2 linked regions of the Thalassoglobus sp. JC818 genome follow. The protein of the gene in region 1 interacts with the protein of each later gene in a pairwise test. Links are inferred from orthologs where the notes say so. Each region holds a gene or a part of one and is shown on either strand. Other genes may lie near its edges.

Region 1 (7,068 bases):
CTGGACTGTTGAAGATGTTTTTCGTCCAGTTTGCTCGTGCGAAATTGCGCAGATCATTTCGAAAAATGCCCTGCCTCCGCATGCTCAGAGTCGTTGACTCCGGTTTTCACGAATCCTAACGAATGTCGAGACCGATGTGAAATGGACTCGATGTCTGTTCGAACGTGTTGGAATCATTGATGTTAACGCGACGGGTTGTGTCGATCGGGGAGGAGGATCAGTTCGAGTCGCATCAGGGAAACAGCGAGAGCGAGTCACTTTCACGGACTCACAAACTGATCGTAAAGTGTTCGATGGACTCATCGGCGTTTCTTGAATTGATCAATCACGACGGCCCCGAGGATCAGGAGTCCGAAGACGACTTTCTGTTCGTAGCTTTTGACTCCGGCCATATTGAGCCCGTTCTGGATGACGGCGATGATCATGGCACCGGTTAACGTTCCGAAGATTCGCCCTTCACCGCCGGCCAGACTGGTTCCACCGACGACTACTGCTGCGATGACTTGAAGCTCATAGAGTTCGCCAGCGTTCGGGCGTCCTCCTTCAAAACGTGACGCGTCGACCACTCCTCCAATTCCAGCCATCGTCGCGCAGATCGCATAGACTGCGATGAGAACCGCAGTCACCGGCACTCCGGAAAGTCGGGCTGCTTCCGCATTGCCTCCGACCGCGTACAAATACCGACCGAATGCGGTGTGACTCATGACATAGTGGGCGAGTGCATACAGCCCGAGCATCAACAGGATTGGAATCGGAATCGACAAGAACTCTCCGTTTCCCAATGTGGAGAACGACTGAGCTGTGATCTTGATCGCTTCCGGTGTGCCTTCGGTCGTGCCGCCACTCAGGTAGCTTTGATATCTCACCGCGAGGATCAGGGCGACGCCTCTCGCAATCATCATCGCTGCCAACGTCACGATGAAAGCTGGCACTCGAAAGAACGTGACCATCACTCCGTTGAACAGCCCGCAGAGCAGGCATGCGAAAACTCCAAGAAAGGCACAGAACGCCATCGTCATCACCGACGCGTTGGCCCCTCCAAGACTCTGCAATGCAATGGCAGTCACGACAGCCGAGACCGCCAGAATGCTTCCCACAGAGAGATCAATCCCGGCGGTAATGATCACCATCGTCATTCCAATGGCGATGATGGCAACGTCTGCGTTCTGATTGACAACGTTCAGAAGGTTTTCACGCGTCAAGAACGTCGGCCAGTAGTAACTCTTCGGAATGAAGACCTCGACGCCGGAGAGCGATGGGTAAGTCTCTTGCAGCTTGTCGAGGCTTTCTCTTCTGATCGGGCCAAACTGAGCGCCAGCATGATGAGTTGCGATCGCACCTAAGCTTTTTCCGGCAGCCCCGATCTCTTCCATCGCCTTGCGAAGGTCCGCTGGTGAACCAGACAGTGTGTCAAGAACTTCGACCTGATTCTTCTTCAACTGCTTCTCAAGAGCGGTCGCAAACTCGCGGTCGCCGACTGTGTTTCGAATGACGATCAGAACGTTCCCGCCCGGTCCGATCGAATCGGAAATCGTGTTACCAACTTCAACTCCAGCCGCTTCGGAAATCGGTTGCTGCTCCCCGTACGTCATGTAGCTGTAGTAAGCACACAGGAGAATCAGAACGAAAACGGACCCGTAGTTTGCCACGAAATTCGAGCGGAGCAGTCGATCCTGCATTTGTGAGAAAGCTTTCATCTTCTGAGGTCTTGCGAAGCAATTCCGATCAAATTTCTATCGAGGTCGGGGAAGGATTCTTTGAGCGAACGGGATTTCGAAACTCTTTGTTTCTGGATTGCAGCGATGAATTCATCAACTTGGTTTAACGTATTGCGAGATCCATAATCTGGACCTGTGTCGCGTTTTCGACATCAGAGATCTCTCCGGTCAGCCGCCCTTCGTGCATTACCAGAATCCTGTCAGCCATTCCGAGAACTTCAGGAAGTTCACTGCTGATCATGAGTATGGCTTTGCCTTCAGCGACAAGTTGATTCATGAGTTGATAGATTTCGTACTTGGCACCGACGTCGATTCCGCGAGTCGGCTCGTCGAAAATCACGACCTCGCTTTGCCGTTGAAGCCACTTCGCGAGAACGACCTTCTGCTGATTTCCGCCGGAGAGAGTACGGGCGGGCTGGTGAACGTCTGCGAGTCGAATATTCAGTTGCTCGCGATAGTTTTGAAAAGCACTTTCCTCACGGGCAGACTGGATTGCGGTCCATGCAGTCATTTCCCCCAGGTTCGGCAACGAAAAGTTATGCAAGACCGACTGGCTGACAACAAGCCCCTGTGACTTTCGGTCTTCCGTGAGCAGGCAAATTCCAGATGTGATCGCTTGTCGCGGATTGCGGATCGTAATCGGTTTGCCGTGAAGGGAGATTGTTCCCGCATCCAATGTGTCTGCACCGAAGAGCAAGCGGGCGACTTCTGTCCGCCCCGAGCCAATCAGCCCGGTGAGTGCGACGATCTCACCCTTTCGAATCGACAATGAGACTTCGTTGACTTTCGGGCGTCGCGTGAGCCCGGAAGCGGAAAGAGCGACATTGCCAATGTTTGATGTCCGCTTGGGAAACTCCTGATCGAGGGTTCGTCCGACCATTTGCTCGATCAGTCTCTCGCGTGACAATTGGGCTGTCGGCCCGGTCGAGACGTGTTTACCGTCGCGGAGAATCATGATTCGATCGCTGATTTCGAAGATCTCATTCAGCCGATGGCTGATGTAAATGACTGCGATCCCCTGATTCTTCAACTCGCGGATGACTCGAAAGAGTCCTTCGACTTCTTGGGGAGAGAGTGCCGCTGTCGGTTCATCCATGACGATCAGACGCGATTGAACCAGCAGTGCTTTTCCGATTTCGACGAGTTGCTGTTCCGCGATCGTCAGGTGCTTGCAGGGTGTTTCAAGCGGAATCTTTGCACCGAGTTGCTCGAAGACTTCTTGAGCGCGAGCGGTTTCCTGGCGTTGATTGATCCCCCCGAGGAGTGAAGGCTCTTGTCCGAGGAAGAGATTTTCGCGAACCGTCAGCGACGGAATGAGGTTGAATTCCTGATGGATCACCCGAATGCCCGCCTGAGCAGCAGCGGCGGGCTTTCCGGACTGCAACCGATTTCCATCGATGAAAATCGTTCCGGAGGTCGGGCTGTGAATCCCGCACAGAATTTTCATCAACGTGCTTTTGCCAGCCCCGTTCTCACCGAGCAGTGCGAGGATCTCTCCTTCAGCAAGATCAAGATTGACATCTTCCAACACTCTCACGGAGGCGAAGGACTTCGAAATGCCTTCCATCTTCAGTAGCGGAGAAGCGGACTTGTCGGCTTGTTTGGTCATGAATTCACTGGTGGAATCGACCACTTTCTTGGTTACTTAGTACTCGAGAGAACATGTTGTCGTTGACGTTCATCAACGCGGCTCAATTCTCTATTCAGATTCGTCCAGTGAATTTCGACAACGTCCACCCAGTGTTAATCGCTCCCCAATGGAGTTTCACAACCTGAAAACGGGATGAACACCCAATGATCAGTCCAGATCGGGATCAGCCTCGGCGTCTTTTTTCCGATATAATTCGGTTGGAATCAGTTGGACGCTTTCGAGCGTTTCGCCGTCAAAATACTTGATGACATTCTTGACGGTCACCTCTCCCATCTTCTCCGGGAACTGGATCGGGTCCGCGTAAATTCGACCCTCTTTGATCGCCTGCTTCCCTTCCTTCTGGCCATCAAAGCCAATCACCTTTACTTGGTCAGCTCGGTCGGACTGCTCGAGAGCAGTGCACGCGCCGAGCGCTGAGGGATCGTTGATGGCGAAGATTCCCGCCAGATTCGGATGCTGTTGAAGTGCGTCCAATGTCGCTGCATACCCTTCGTCGCGGAGTCCACCACCTTCAAGTTCCGCCACGACTTCAATTTTTCCATCCGTGCGATCGGTGTTGTATTCGTTGATTTCGTCAGTGAAGCCACGGACGCGCTCGACGCAGGAGTTTGCTTGTTTGAAGTGCAGGACGAGGACTTCACCACCATACTCACCGAGTGCTTCGATCATCGCTTGCCCAGCGAGTCGCCCTCCCTGGTAGTTGTCGGTGCCGATGTGGGCAGTGATGTCGACATCTTCAGCGACACACTGGAGATCACAGGTGAAGACCGGAATCCCCGCTTCATTCGCTTTCTTGATCGCTGGGCCAATCGCCACTCGATCAGCAGGATTGATGACAATCGCAGTGACGCCTTGGGCAATGTAGTTGTCGATGTGTTTGGACTGCGTGTTGACATCCCGCTCAGCATCGTTGACGAGGACAGTAAATCCATGCGATTTGCCAGCTTCGGTCATGCTGTCAGCGATGACTTTGAAAAACGGGTTCTTCAGAGTGAGTGCACTGAAGGCGATTGTCCCGCGAGACTCGCCCGGAACTCTGGCCGTCGTGTCGCCGTCGACAGTCTTTTCGGGAGTGGCAGCACGTTCTCCAGTACAGCCAATTGCCAGACACAAACAGAAGAGGGTGAAGACCAATGACCAACGGTGATTCATGAAATTCTGCTCCAGAAGCGCTCGGAATAACAGAATGACAAGATTAGATGAAAACCCTCAACGCATCCACCAACTTTGATTGTCTCATAGAGCGCACGAAGAAACCCCTGCCGGTTTTGCGTCCGACAGGGGTTTTTCACTGAGTAACACTTCGCATGCTGGAGTCGCGAAAACGCTGCTCCAACGATTATTCAAGCTTCGCTGACGATCAAGACCGTGAATCAGATTCCCTGATCGTTGAAATCGCTGCGAAACCGAATTTGCGATGCTTTAGACTTTTCCGAAGATGGTTTTGCCAACTGAGTGCAGGTCGTCGCACGCCTGAACGAGGCGCTGAGCGACTCCCTCTTCAGCCTTCTTCAGGTAAGAGCGAGGATCGTAGACTTTCTTGTTTCCAACTTCGCCGTCGATTTTGAGGACGCCTTCGTAGTTGGAGAACATGTGATCGACAACCGGACGGGTGAACGCGTACTGGGTGTCGGTATCGATGTTCATTTTGACCACGCCGTAGGCGAGGGTCTCTTCGAGTTCGTGACGAGGAGTTCCCGATCCGCCGTGGAAGACGAGGTCAAACTCTGCGTCTTTTCCGTATTTCGACATCACAGCTTCCTGACCACTTTTCAGGATGTCTGGACGCAAGCGGACTGAACCGGGCTTGTAGTGACCGTGAACGTTTCCGAAGGTCGCTGCGAACAGGAATCGGCCGATGGAGCTGAGTTCCTCGTGAACTTTCACCATGTCTTCTGGTGTGGTGTAAAGCTTGTCGTCGGGAACACTTTCCATGCTGGCCCCGGCAGCACCATCTTCTTCACCACCAACAACACCAGCTTCGACTTCGAGAATGATCTCGTTCTCAGCACAGAGTTTCAGCAACTCTTTGGAAAGCGCCATGTTTTCATCGAGAGGCAAGTTCGACGCATCGAGCATGTGCGATTGGAACAGGTTGCCATTTCCGGCAGCTCGACGATCTGCGGTTGCTTGGATCAATGGCTTCAGGAATGTGTCGACGGAATCTGGAGGACAGTGATCGGTGTGCAAAGCGACGAGAATATCGTATCGCTCAGCGAGTCGGTGACATGCTTCGGCGAGGACGATCGAACCCAGAACATTGTCGCCGACATTCAAGCCTGAGGCAAATTTTCCGCCGCCGGTGGACATCTGAATGATTCCATCCGACTTCGAATCCGCAAAGCCTTTGAGAGCAGCATTGAGGGTGACAAGCGAAGTAATGTTGACCGCTGGATAGGCATAATCACCTTCCTGGGCGGCGTCGAGCATCGCGGCATATTGTTGAGGTGTTGCGACAGGCATTGGTTTGGCTCCGAAGGGTTGAAATGAGTTGCGGTTCTGTCACAAACGACGTGAAACTCGCATTTGAAGTGGTCTTCATGATCAAGAACCCGATTGAAAAGTCACAAGAGTGAATGTTTCGTGCGGGGTGATTTGATCAGCTGAACGGCAATTGCAATTTGAAGCGACCGATTCTGAACCTCGAACTGTGGATACGGTTCGTCTTGGTCGCCCAAACCGCTATGTTAGTGACCCGAGACGACTGTCTCCAAGGATTTGACCGCATCAATCTTCTCAATCAAGCGAAATCCGATGCAATTAGGACTGATCAACTCCGCGTGGGCTCAAACCGGGCTCGAAACCGGCTGGGGAATCCGCAAAACGAAGGAGATTGGCTTCGACTGCATCGACATCTTCACCGATCCACTCGATATCGACCAGAAAGAACGCAAGCTCATTAAGTCAGAATGCGATCAGGTCGACCTGCCGATTCGCTCCATTTGCTGTGTCGCAACTGGCCTCATCGATTTCAATCCCAGCGTTCAGCAGTTTCATATCGACCGCTGCAAGAGCTTTCTCGAACTCGTCAGCGAATACGAAGCCGACAATTTGCTGCTTGTTCTGGGGGAATACATCTGGAATCAGGAAGTGATTCCGCCCGAAGAGCAGTGGCAGCTGGCGGTCGAAAGCTGTATGGAATTGGCCCACACAGCGGACGAGCTTGGAGTTCGGATTGCACTCGAGTTGGAACCGTTTCCGCTCTCGCTCCTCAATAGTGTCGACAGAATGGTTTCCTTCGTCGATGAGGTGGATCACCCTGCTGTCGGCGCCAATATCGATATCTCTCACATGCTCTTGGCTGGTGAGGAACCTGCTAAGTTGAGAAAACTCAAAGACAAGGCAATTCACGTCCATATTTCAGATTGTGACGGCAAGAAACATGGAGACCTGCCGCCCGGACATGGAGTTGTCGACTTCATTCCCTATCTCGAAGAGATTCGAGGGTTGGAAATCGATGGGGCGATCTCGATCGAACTGGAGTATTCGCCTGAGCCGGATAAAATTGAAGAGTGGGTTCGAGAAGCCTACGAAGCGACAGATCGCTTGATGCAGCAGGTAGGATTGAGAACAGAAAAATCGTGACAAAGGAACACTGAATCGTCTACACGTCTCGTTGTGAAAAACTCACGTAGATCGGATTGACTGAGGCTTTGACAAGCCCTGATCAAGTCGACTTGTGAGTGCTCACCAACGAGC
Region 2 (8,476 bases), on another replicon or contig:
GGTTGACGCTGCTTTACTTTCAGAATTCCTCGGGACCGGCTGCTGCAAGTCGCTCAATTGGCGAGATTGAGAAAGCCGAACTTCTCAAACGATTGATCATCGCCGATGGAGTGACCGGTCGATTGCTCACAGCCCGTGAGCGACTCAATCGCTGGCGTGGAACGCTCTTAGATGTCAAAGGAGCCGTGGCTGGCGACACTGGAAACGTGGGGGAACTTCTGGGGCGATGGTTGGACCATCAGTCGTCTCTCGGACCTCAAGGCTTTGTTGCAGAACATGACTCACTTCCCTTTCAAAGAGGTCGATTCGACTTTGCCGAAGAGAAGTGGTCGATTTCGGTGGAGTTTTTAGCTGAATTATCACGCATCCCTCGACCGGTGATCTGGAACGATGTTTTGCTGGTTTCTGATCAGGGTGGGTTACGCGGGCTGGCTCTCGCTTCCGGTGAGGCTGCCTGGCCGGTCGATCGCGAAGATGCGGGGTTTCTAATCGACACTCCTCCGTTGATGGAGAACAGAGAAGTGATTCCGTTCGCTCAGGAATCGGGAAGCCTGGTCAACGACCTTTGGATTGGTCGGACGGGTGTGGCTCGGTTTGTGGTGAACCGAGTGCGAGATGAATTTCAACGTTCGCGACTGTTTGCCACCGATCTGCAGCGAGAAGGTCAAATCCGATGGACTGTAGCTGCGAATGATCTACGCTCCCATCCGAACGACGAAGCCCAATGGATCTTTTCCGGTCCGCCGCGTGTGGAGAAAGGGCTCGTTGTCATTCCGATGCGAAGTGCCGAGCCAGATTATGGTTTGCGAGTTGTGGCGTTCGATCATTCCTCCGGTGAACTTGTGTGGGATGAGCGGATTGGATCGACACTCGGAGAGACGTCAACGCCGGACCGAGTCTTCTTTGACGAGATTCACATTCAAGATCGACTGATCTTCTGGAACATCGATCAGGACGCAGTTGCCTGTCTCGACCTGTCGACGGGGCAGTTATTGTGGATCACTGCTCTCCCATCTCAAAGCTGGACTCAGGTCGACGCAGAACTCTTTGAGTCTCCGCCGATCGACGGAGCAGTCTGGGGAAGCGATCAATCTCTGTTCGCACGTGCGAAAGAGGGAATCACGCGACTTGACCCGTACACCGGAGATTTCATCTGGCATGCCTGGAGGCCGTTGGGTTCCGAGCAATTCATCGGAGTTCACGAAGGTGGGCTACTGGTCAGCGGTTCCGGGCTTGCGAGTTTGGATGTCGATACCGGAAACGTTCGATGGGAATACGAGCTTGCAGCTTCACCGATGTCGAGGAAAGTCGTTCTCGACGGAGGTTCTGTCATCGTCCCGACTGGCGATGAAGTCTGGACAATTGATGCTTACTCGGGACAGATTCTTCAGCGCGACTTCATGCAGTTGCTGACCGACAAGGATATCGAGTCCGTTGTCTTGCGAAATGAGTTGATGATCGCGGTCGGACGCGAGAAACTATCGACGTTTGAAGTCGTTCGTTTCGCTGAGTCGCCTCTGCACCTTCGTGAATAGGCGAACGACAGCAAAACCAAACGGGCTCCGCAACTGGTGAGTTGCAGCTTTCTTTCGTCAATCGAAAAGCAGGCGTTCTCGGACGTCGGTGAAAATCGACAAAACAACCGAAGCTTCTCCGGCCGAGACGGGTATTCCATCGGTGGTGGACTCGTTCATCTCCGAGGCTCGCGTCTCAGTTAGAATTGTGGGCATCCAGGTTTTCAGGACCTGATTGATCAGGTTGGAATCATCAGACGACGACCACGAGACACGAATGCGATCGTTTTCTTCGAGGTCTGCATCTTTGCGAAGTTGCTGAATGTGACGAATTAAGTCGCGAGCCATTCCTTCGTGAACCAGTTCCTCGGTCAGCTTCGTCGACAACGCAATCTGAATTCCATCAGCATCTGCGCTGGCCCAGTCCGTTGCTTGTTCGACGCTTACCAGAACATCATCCGGACCCAGAACGACATCTTCGCCGTTGATGGAGATGGTGACGGACTGACCGTTCCGCAGTGGAGCCAATTCAGAGCCTTCCATCTCCGGTAGCTGTTTGCGAATGGCACCGAGAAGTTTTCCGTACTTCGGACCGAGAGTCTTTAGATTCGGTTTAAAGATGTAATTCACAAGATCGTCGAGATCGCTTACTCGCTGGACGGATTTCACATTTAACTCGTCGCCAATGACATCGAGTGAATGCTCCAATGCTTCCGCGACAGCTTGATCCTGACAGGCGAAGCGAAGCTCGGCAAGAGGCTGTCGAACTCGCAACTCTGCTGTTTCTCGCAATCGATGTCCCATTCGAACAAGTGTTTGAATGGCCTGAACGCGGGCACTTAATTCGGGATCGAGCTTCGCTGAGTCGACTTCCGGATAGTCGCACAGATGCACAGAAACAGGGTTCCCCCCGTCGTCGGTGGACACGAGGTTTTGATAGATTCTTTCACTTAAGAAGGGAATCGCTGGTGCCAGCAGTTTCGAAAGAGTCACGAGGACTTCATACAGTGTCTGATAGGCAGCCAGTTTGTCGGTGTCCCATTTCGGACCTCTATTGCTGTCGCCAGATTCACCTTGTTCGACGGCTTTCCAGAATCGGCGTCTATTGCGGCGGATGTACCAGTTGGAAAGTTCATCGATGAACTCGGTCGCTGAAGACATGAATCGAGCGACATCAAACGCCTGAAACGAATCATGGGCAGTTTGAGTGAGTTCCTGAAGCCTGGAAAGCACCCAGCGATCGATTTCTGGACGTTCTTGCAATGGAACCGGGTCTTGCTTCGGATCGAATCCGTCGAGGACAGCGTAATTCACGAAGAATGCGTAGCTGTTCCACAGCGGGATGAGGACTTGTCGACGGACATTGTCCGCGGGCGTGCTGGTGACTTTGCAGGTCGGCAAGCCTTCTTTCGTCTCGGAAATCGGGCCGTCGACCGTTTCGAGTGTGACCGGTTCCTGCGGGATTCGCAGACCGAATCGCAAATCGCTAGCGGGATTCTGGGCGAGGTACATCCAGCGAAGCGTGTCGACTCCAAGTTGTTCAGCTGCTTCTTCAAACCAGATCGCTGTGCCGTCCGACTTGTGCATCGGATTGCCATGCTCATCCATGACCAGACGATGTCCGAGCAGATTTCTGAACGGCATCTTTTCCTTCGGGTCATCGGTCTCGTCGTAACGCATCATCGTGGCGAGCGACAACAACGAATAGAACCAGTTGCGGAACTGACCGGGGAAGCACTCTGTGACGAGATCGGCCGGGAACCACTTTTGCCATTCGGTTTGATCGTGGTTGTACATCATCGTTGAGAACGGGACGATTCCGGCATCCAGCCACGGGTTGCCGACATCTTCGACGCGCTCAAGGAGTGCACCGGTTTTCTGGCTGCGCAGCTTGATTTTGTCGATCCAGGGTCGATGCGGAGTGTGACCTTCGAACTCGTCCCAGCCTTCTCCGCCGTCGCGGGCGCGTCGTTCCAGCTCTTCGAGAGAGCCGATCACTTCGAAGTCAGTCGGGTCTTCGGGATTGACCCAGATTGGCAGTGCGAGTCCCCAGAATCGTTTCTTGGAGATCATCCAGTCACGCATCGTCGACAGCCATTCCAGCTCTCGATCTTTCCCCTGAATGCTTTCCGGAATCCAGTTAATTTGTTCGGTGACGGCTTTAATTTCATCTCGCCAGTCCATGTTAATGAACCATTCATCCACGAGACGAAAGACGAGTTCTTCGCCGGTCCGCCAGCAGTGCGGATAGACGTGAGGATAAGTCTCTACGTAAACGAGAAGCCCTTTCTCTTTTAACGAATCGAAGACCATGTCCGCAGTGGCGGGATCGACAGCTTTCTTCCCGGTGAACGGGCCGAAGCCCTCGCTGAATGTTCCATCTTCACGGAGCGGCGCGATGGCAGGCAGGCCAACTTCCATTCCGATTTTATGGTCGACATCTCCGCAGCCCGGAGCGGAGTGAACGATTCCCGTTCCCTCGCCAGCGACAACGATCGGATTCCCTTTGAAGTCCCGTCCGCCGTCGATGACTCGATGAGATTCGACAGAATTCGGTTTGTCAGACTGGCCTCCCGTTGATGGCTGTGACGGAAAACCACCCGGCAGTTTTTGTGCATCGAGTTCATCGAATGGACCTTGATATTTCCATCCGACCATCTCCGCACCTTTAACTGTGCCGAGTTCTTCGAACCCACCTTGTTCTTTAAAGATCTGTGCGATCGTTTTTAGCTTTTGAAGCCCTTCAGGCCATTGCCATTCGGGGCGACCGAAGCCTTCTTTAAACTCTCGTTCCAGGCGTTTGAAGTTTAGATTGTCTTTAGCGAAGTAATAAACCGCCGGTTGTTCATCGCCTCGAATCTGTGCTTTTAGGCAAACGTAATCGAGATCGGGATTGATCATCGTGGCGACGTTCGACGTGAGCGTCCACGGCGTTGTCGTCCAGATGAGAAGATATGCCTTGAGTTGCTCATCGTTGGCCCCGGGTGACTCACCCGGGGCTGAATTGTTCTTGTCAACCAGTGGGAAGCGCGCGAAAACCGACTTGTGAGTGGTCAGCTTACGGCCATCCGCGACTTCCATCTGTGAGTACGCGCTGCCGGACTTTCCACCCCAGGGCATGACATCGTGCCCGAGGTAGACCTTCTTGCGTTCGAAGCACTTCTTCAGGAACTTCCAGATCGTCTCGTTGTTTTCGGTGGCGAATGTGAAATAGCTGCCACCCCATTCCGGATTTCCGAGTCGGGCGACGAGCTGTTCGGCGGGTCCTTTCTCGACGACACCTTTGGGAGTCGCGAGTTCGACTGTCTCATCGGTGTCGATTTTCGCGGCGAGCTTCCGCAGTTCGTCGGGGTTGTCCCATTCCATCCAATAGCCCAGGCGGATGGATTGTTCGGTTTGGCGGGCAGCGAAGTTCAGGACTCTACGCTTACATTCGTGAACGAACTTGTCGATACCGTATTCGGCGATGGCGGACTTGGTTCCGAGGTTCAATTGCTTTTCAACTTCGACTTCCACCCAGAGACCCTGGCAATCGAATCCGTTCTGATAGCGGAGTTCGTGCCCGGTCATTGCGAAGTATCGCTGATAGGCGTCTTTGTAGGTTCGACCCCACGCGTGGTGGACACCCATCGGATTGTTAGCAGTGATCGGCCCATCGAGGAACGACCAGGGCTTCTTCCCCTGATTCTTCTCTTGTAAGAGTCGAAAGACGTTCTGATCGCGCCAGAAGCGGAGCATTTCGTGCTCACCGGCAAGAAACTGAGCTTGATCGACTTTTTGTAACATGTTTCTCAATAACCACTTGGGAGAACGCAGGAGGTGCGGTTTCCAGTGAGGGCGAATTGCCACGGAAGCAGATGTGCGACAATCTGCAAAAGCGTTCGCGTCGCAGCGGCCTCTCCGTTGAAAACGGAATGATACTCGCATCACGCGGGATGTAAAACGCGGGAACGCCGATGTGAGCCTAAGACTGACATCGGCGTTCGCTGATTTTTGTACTATGAGAGGCGAATATCGCCTCGGTGATTTTGCAGCTGTTTGAAAGCAGGGATCAGCCAGGACGCTGACGACTGACGCTTGCGTAGCTGACGGGAAGGGCTCGCGGCTTCATTTTGATTTGAAATCAGGTCGCGAGAGTCAGTCCACCTTCTGGAGCTGGCGATCCCGATTGGATGAAGGTTCGGTTCACGATTTCTTAAAAGTCGTCGTCATCGTCGACGAAGCTATCGAAGTCATCGTCGTCGTCATCATCGTCGTCCTCGTCTTCATCATCATCGTCGAATTCGTCGTCGTCATCGAAGTCATCATCGTCGAAGTCGTCGTCATCAAAATCATCATCGTCGAAGTCGTCTTCATCGAAGTCTTCGTCGTCGAAGTCGTCATCATCAAAATCGTCGTCGTCATCATCGTCATCGTCGTCGAAATCATCGAATTCTTCGACGTCTTCATCATCAGATGCAACGATGGCGTTCCAGTGGTAATCCTGATCCAACTGGTCCGCTTCGGGGGAGCCGGCTTGAGGCGACCGCATTCCGAATGTGATGGTCATATTCTAGAGCCTTCTCGATCTCAAATGTTTCGTCCTGTCCGGCTACCATCTGCCGGCCTTTCGGTCGCTTAGGGACGTCGCTTTTCTCGCGTGTCAGTAATCGATTGAAATGGTGTTGTCAACCGCTTTTTCCCGTCGAGCACTGAATTGATCGGATCGACCGTCAAGCATGTTGAATCTGATCAATCTGGCAACACAAGTTTCTCCGAATTCTCTGTCTCATTTTGGGGATTCTGAACACTTCAGAACACGTTTGTCTTTGAGTCTTGCAGCGGCACTGGGACCACGGTAATTTTTCTTTATGAACAAGAAACCCTCGCGAAATTCTGATGATGATGTCGAAGCCCTGGCCCATGATCTGCTTGGTGTCGACCTGAATGCGTCTGACCAGGACGATGAGCCTCTCGAAGTCGATGGGCTGGGACTGGATGATCTGGGATTTGCGATCCCTGAACCGGAAGTTCCGGAAGCTGAACCGACGACGGCTGCGGAGCCAATCGCAACGTCTGATTCCGAGGAAGATCCGCTCGCTTGGATTGTTTCTGCATCGAAACAACCGCCTCGACCGAATGTCGTCAGCCCCTTCGACGACTCCGAAGATGATGACTTTGGAATCGGTCTGGTCGAAGGCAGTGCGTCCGATGACGAGGACGATTTCGAATCCGGTCTGGAAGACGACGCTTCGGAAGATGTTAGTGACACTTCCGAGATGAGCGAGCGAGACGCTTACTGGGATGCTCTCGACGAATCGAGCGAACCCTCACGTCGTAGTGGATCGCGGAAGAAGAAAGCTCCAGCTGAGGAAGCTTCCAAGTCTCGACCGAAGAAGAAGCGACGTCGAAAACCTGTTCAGGAAGAGAAAGCCGAAGAGCAGTCCGAAAAGCCGAAGAGAAGACGCAAGCCTCCGACTCGCAAGAAGGAAGTGGAATTCGAAGAAGTCGACGATGACGGCTTTGGTTCCGGAATCCTCGGACCGGAAGCGGTCGAGGACGAAGTCGTAGCAAGCTCCGCGAGTGACGAAGAGTCTTACGAAGAAGACGACTTCGAAGAGCCTGAAGTGAGTGAATCTTACGAAGACGACACGAGCGACTCCGGGGACGACTTTGGAGCAGGTCTCGATTTCGATGATGAGCCTGCAAAGCGTTCTTCGCAGCGATCCCCACAGCGGCGGCCACCAAAGCAGAAGAACGTACAACGGGAGTCTGCACGTCCCGCTCGTAAGCGACGTCCGACTGAGCCCGCTCAGGAAAAACCGACTCGTTCGAAGACGAAATCAACTTCTGAGAAACCCGCAGCCGAAGAGAAGCGGGAGAAGCCGAAGAAGAAGGACCGATACTCTGGAATCCCCAGCTGGGAAGAAGCGATTTCCCATCTCGATACGAAGAAGCAACATTCTTCGTCGGGAAAAACGTCTTCCGGAGGCCGCAGCAATCAGAGACGTGGCAGAGGTCGTCGATCGAACAAGGATTGACGGATCTTCAGCAGAATTCTGATGGCTCCCCATCCTGAGAGCGATGGCGAGTAAGACGGACACTTTTCTTAGACCGATATTGATCTGCATATTTGAGGATGATTCATGGCGAACGTCGCACAACTGGCATCTGCTGCTCTGACAGCCACAGACGGGATTCTCCGCCTTGCACCGAACTGGGTTCCCAGATCGTTTCTGCAACCGGGACGACGACTGAAGCTGCATCCGAACGATTACTACGCGTACGGAATGAATCGCGGTGGAATCGACGAGCGATGGTTCGGTTCGACGACGGAAGCTGCCAACGACAACAGAAACTGGGACGAAGGTCTCTCGTACTGTGTTCACGGTGGCGAACGATTTCTTCTCCGGGATGCTGTTGAAGAACTCAAAGGCGAGATCATTGGCGATGCCATTTGGGACAAGTACGGCAAGTGGCCTGTCTACTCGAAGTTTTTCGACAACATGGGCCCCATTCCTCACCATATGCATCAGAACGCCGAGCAGGCAGCCAAAGTAGGTCAGGAAGGAAAGCCAGAATCCTACTACTTCCCGCCTCAGATGAACGCCATCGGAAACAACTTTCCGTACACGTTCATGGGCTTTGAACCGGGAACCACCAAGCAAGACGTCATCGATTGCCTGGATCGCTGGAATGAGGGGGATAACGGAATCCTCGATCTGTCGAAAGCTTATCGACTGAAGCCCGGAACAGGTTGGCTGATTCCCCCTTGCGTGCTGCACGCTCCCGGTTCACTTGTCACTTATGAACCGCAGTGGGGAAGTGATGTCTTCGGGATGTATCAAAACCTCGTAGAAGGTCGCGAAGTGCCACGTGCTCTGCTGACCAAGGACTTCCCGGAAGAATTCCACAACGACAACGCCTACATGGTCGACGCCCTCGACTGGGAAAAGAACGTCGATCCAAACTTCAAGGATTCC

The links.
Region 2: the proteins of AB1L42_RS09130 (region 1) and AB1L42_RS04910 interact in binary tests that used the Escherichia coli proteins (3 or more experiments, as listed by UniProt). The link is inferred for Thalassoglobus sp. JC818 from one-to-one orthologs.

What each region holds. Positions count from the first base shown.
Region 1 is NZ_JBFEFI010000003.1:312,843-319,910, forward strand. What follows is about bases 2,520-5,372. They hold AB1L42_RS09130 (substrate-binding domain-containing protein), read right to left. Parts: upstream 4,522-5,372; coding sequence 3,517-4,521; downstream 2,520-3,516. Other genes in these bases: AB1L42_RS09125 (sugar ABC transporter ATP-binding protein), read right to left, coding at 2,520-3,327; fbaA (class II fructose-bisphosphate aldolase), read right to left, coding at 4,792-5,372. Also shown: AB1L42_RS09120 (ABC transporter permease), read right to left, coding at 300-1,697; more of AB1L42_RS09125, read right to left, coding at 1,822-2,519; more of fbaA, read right to left, coding at 5,373-5,832; AB1L42_RS09140 (sugar phosphate isomerase/epimerase), read left to right, coding at 6,124-6,954. UniProt on the Escherichia coli protein: Part of the ABC transporter complex RbsABC involved in ribose import. Binds ribose. Also serves as the primary chemoreceptor for chemotaxis.
Region 2 is NZ_JBFEFI010000002.1:101,971-110,446, forward strand. The notes cover bases 1,393-5,653. They hold AB1L42_RS04910 (class I tRNA ligase family protein), read right to left. Parts: upstream 5,301-5,653; coding sequence 1,593-5,300; downstream 1,393-1,592. Other genes in these bases: AB1L42_RS04905 (PQQ-binding-like beta-propeller repeat protein), read left to right, coding at 1,393-1,535. In the rest of the region: more of AB1L42_RS04905, read left to right, coding at 1-1,392; AB1L42_RS04915 (hypothetical protein), read right to left, coding at 5,710-6,063; AB1L42_RS04920 (hypothetical protein), read left to right, coding at 6,365-7,534; AB1L42_RS04925 (hypothetical protein), read left to right, coding at 7,640-8,476. UniProt on the Escherichia coli protein: Catalyzes the attachment of isoleucine to tRNA(Ile). As IleRS can inadvertently accommodate and process structurally similar amino acids such as valine, to avoid such errors it has two additional distinct tRNA(Ile)-dependent editing activities.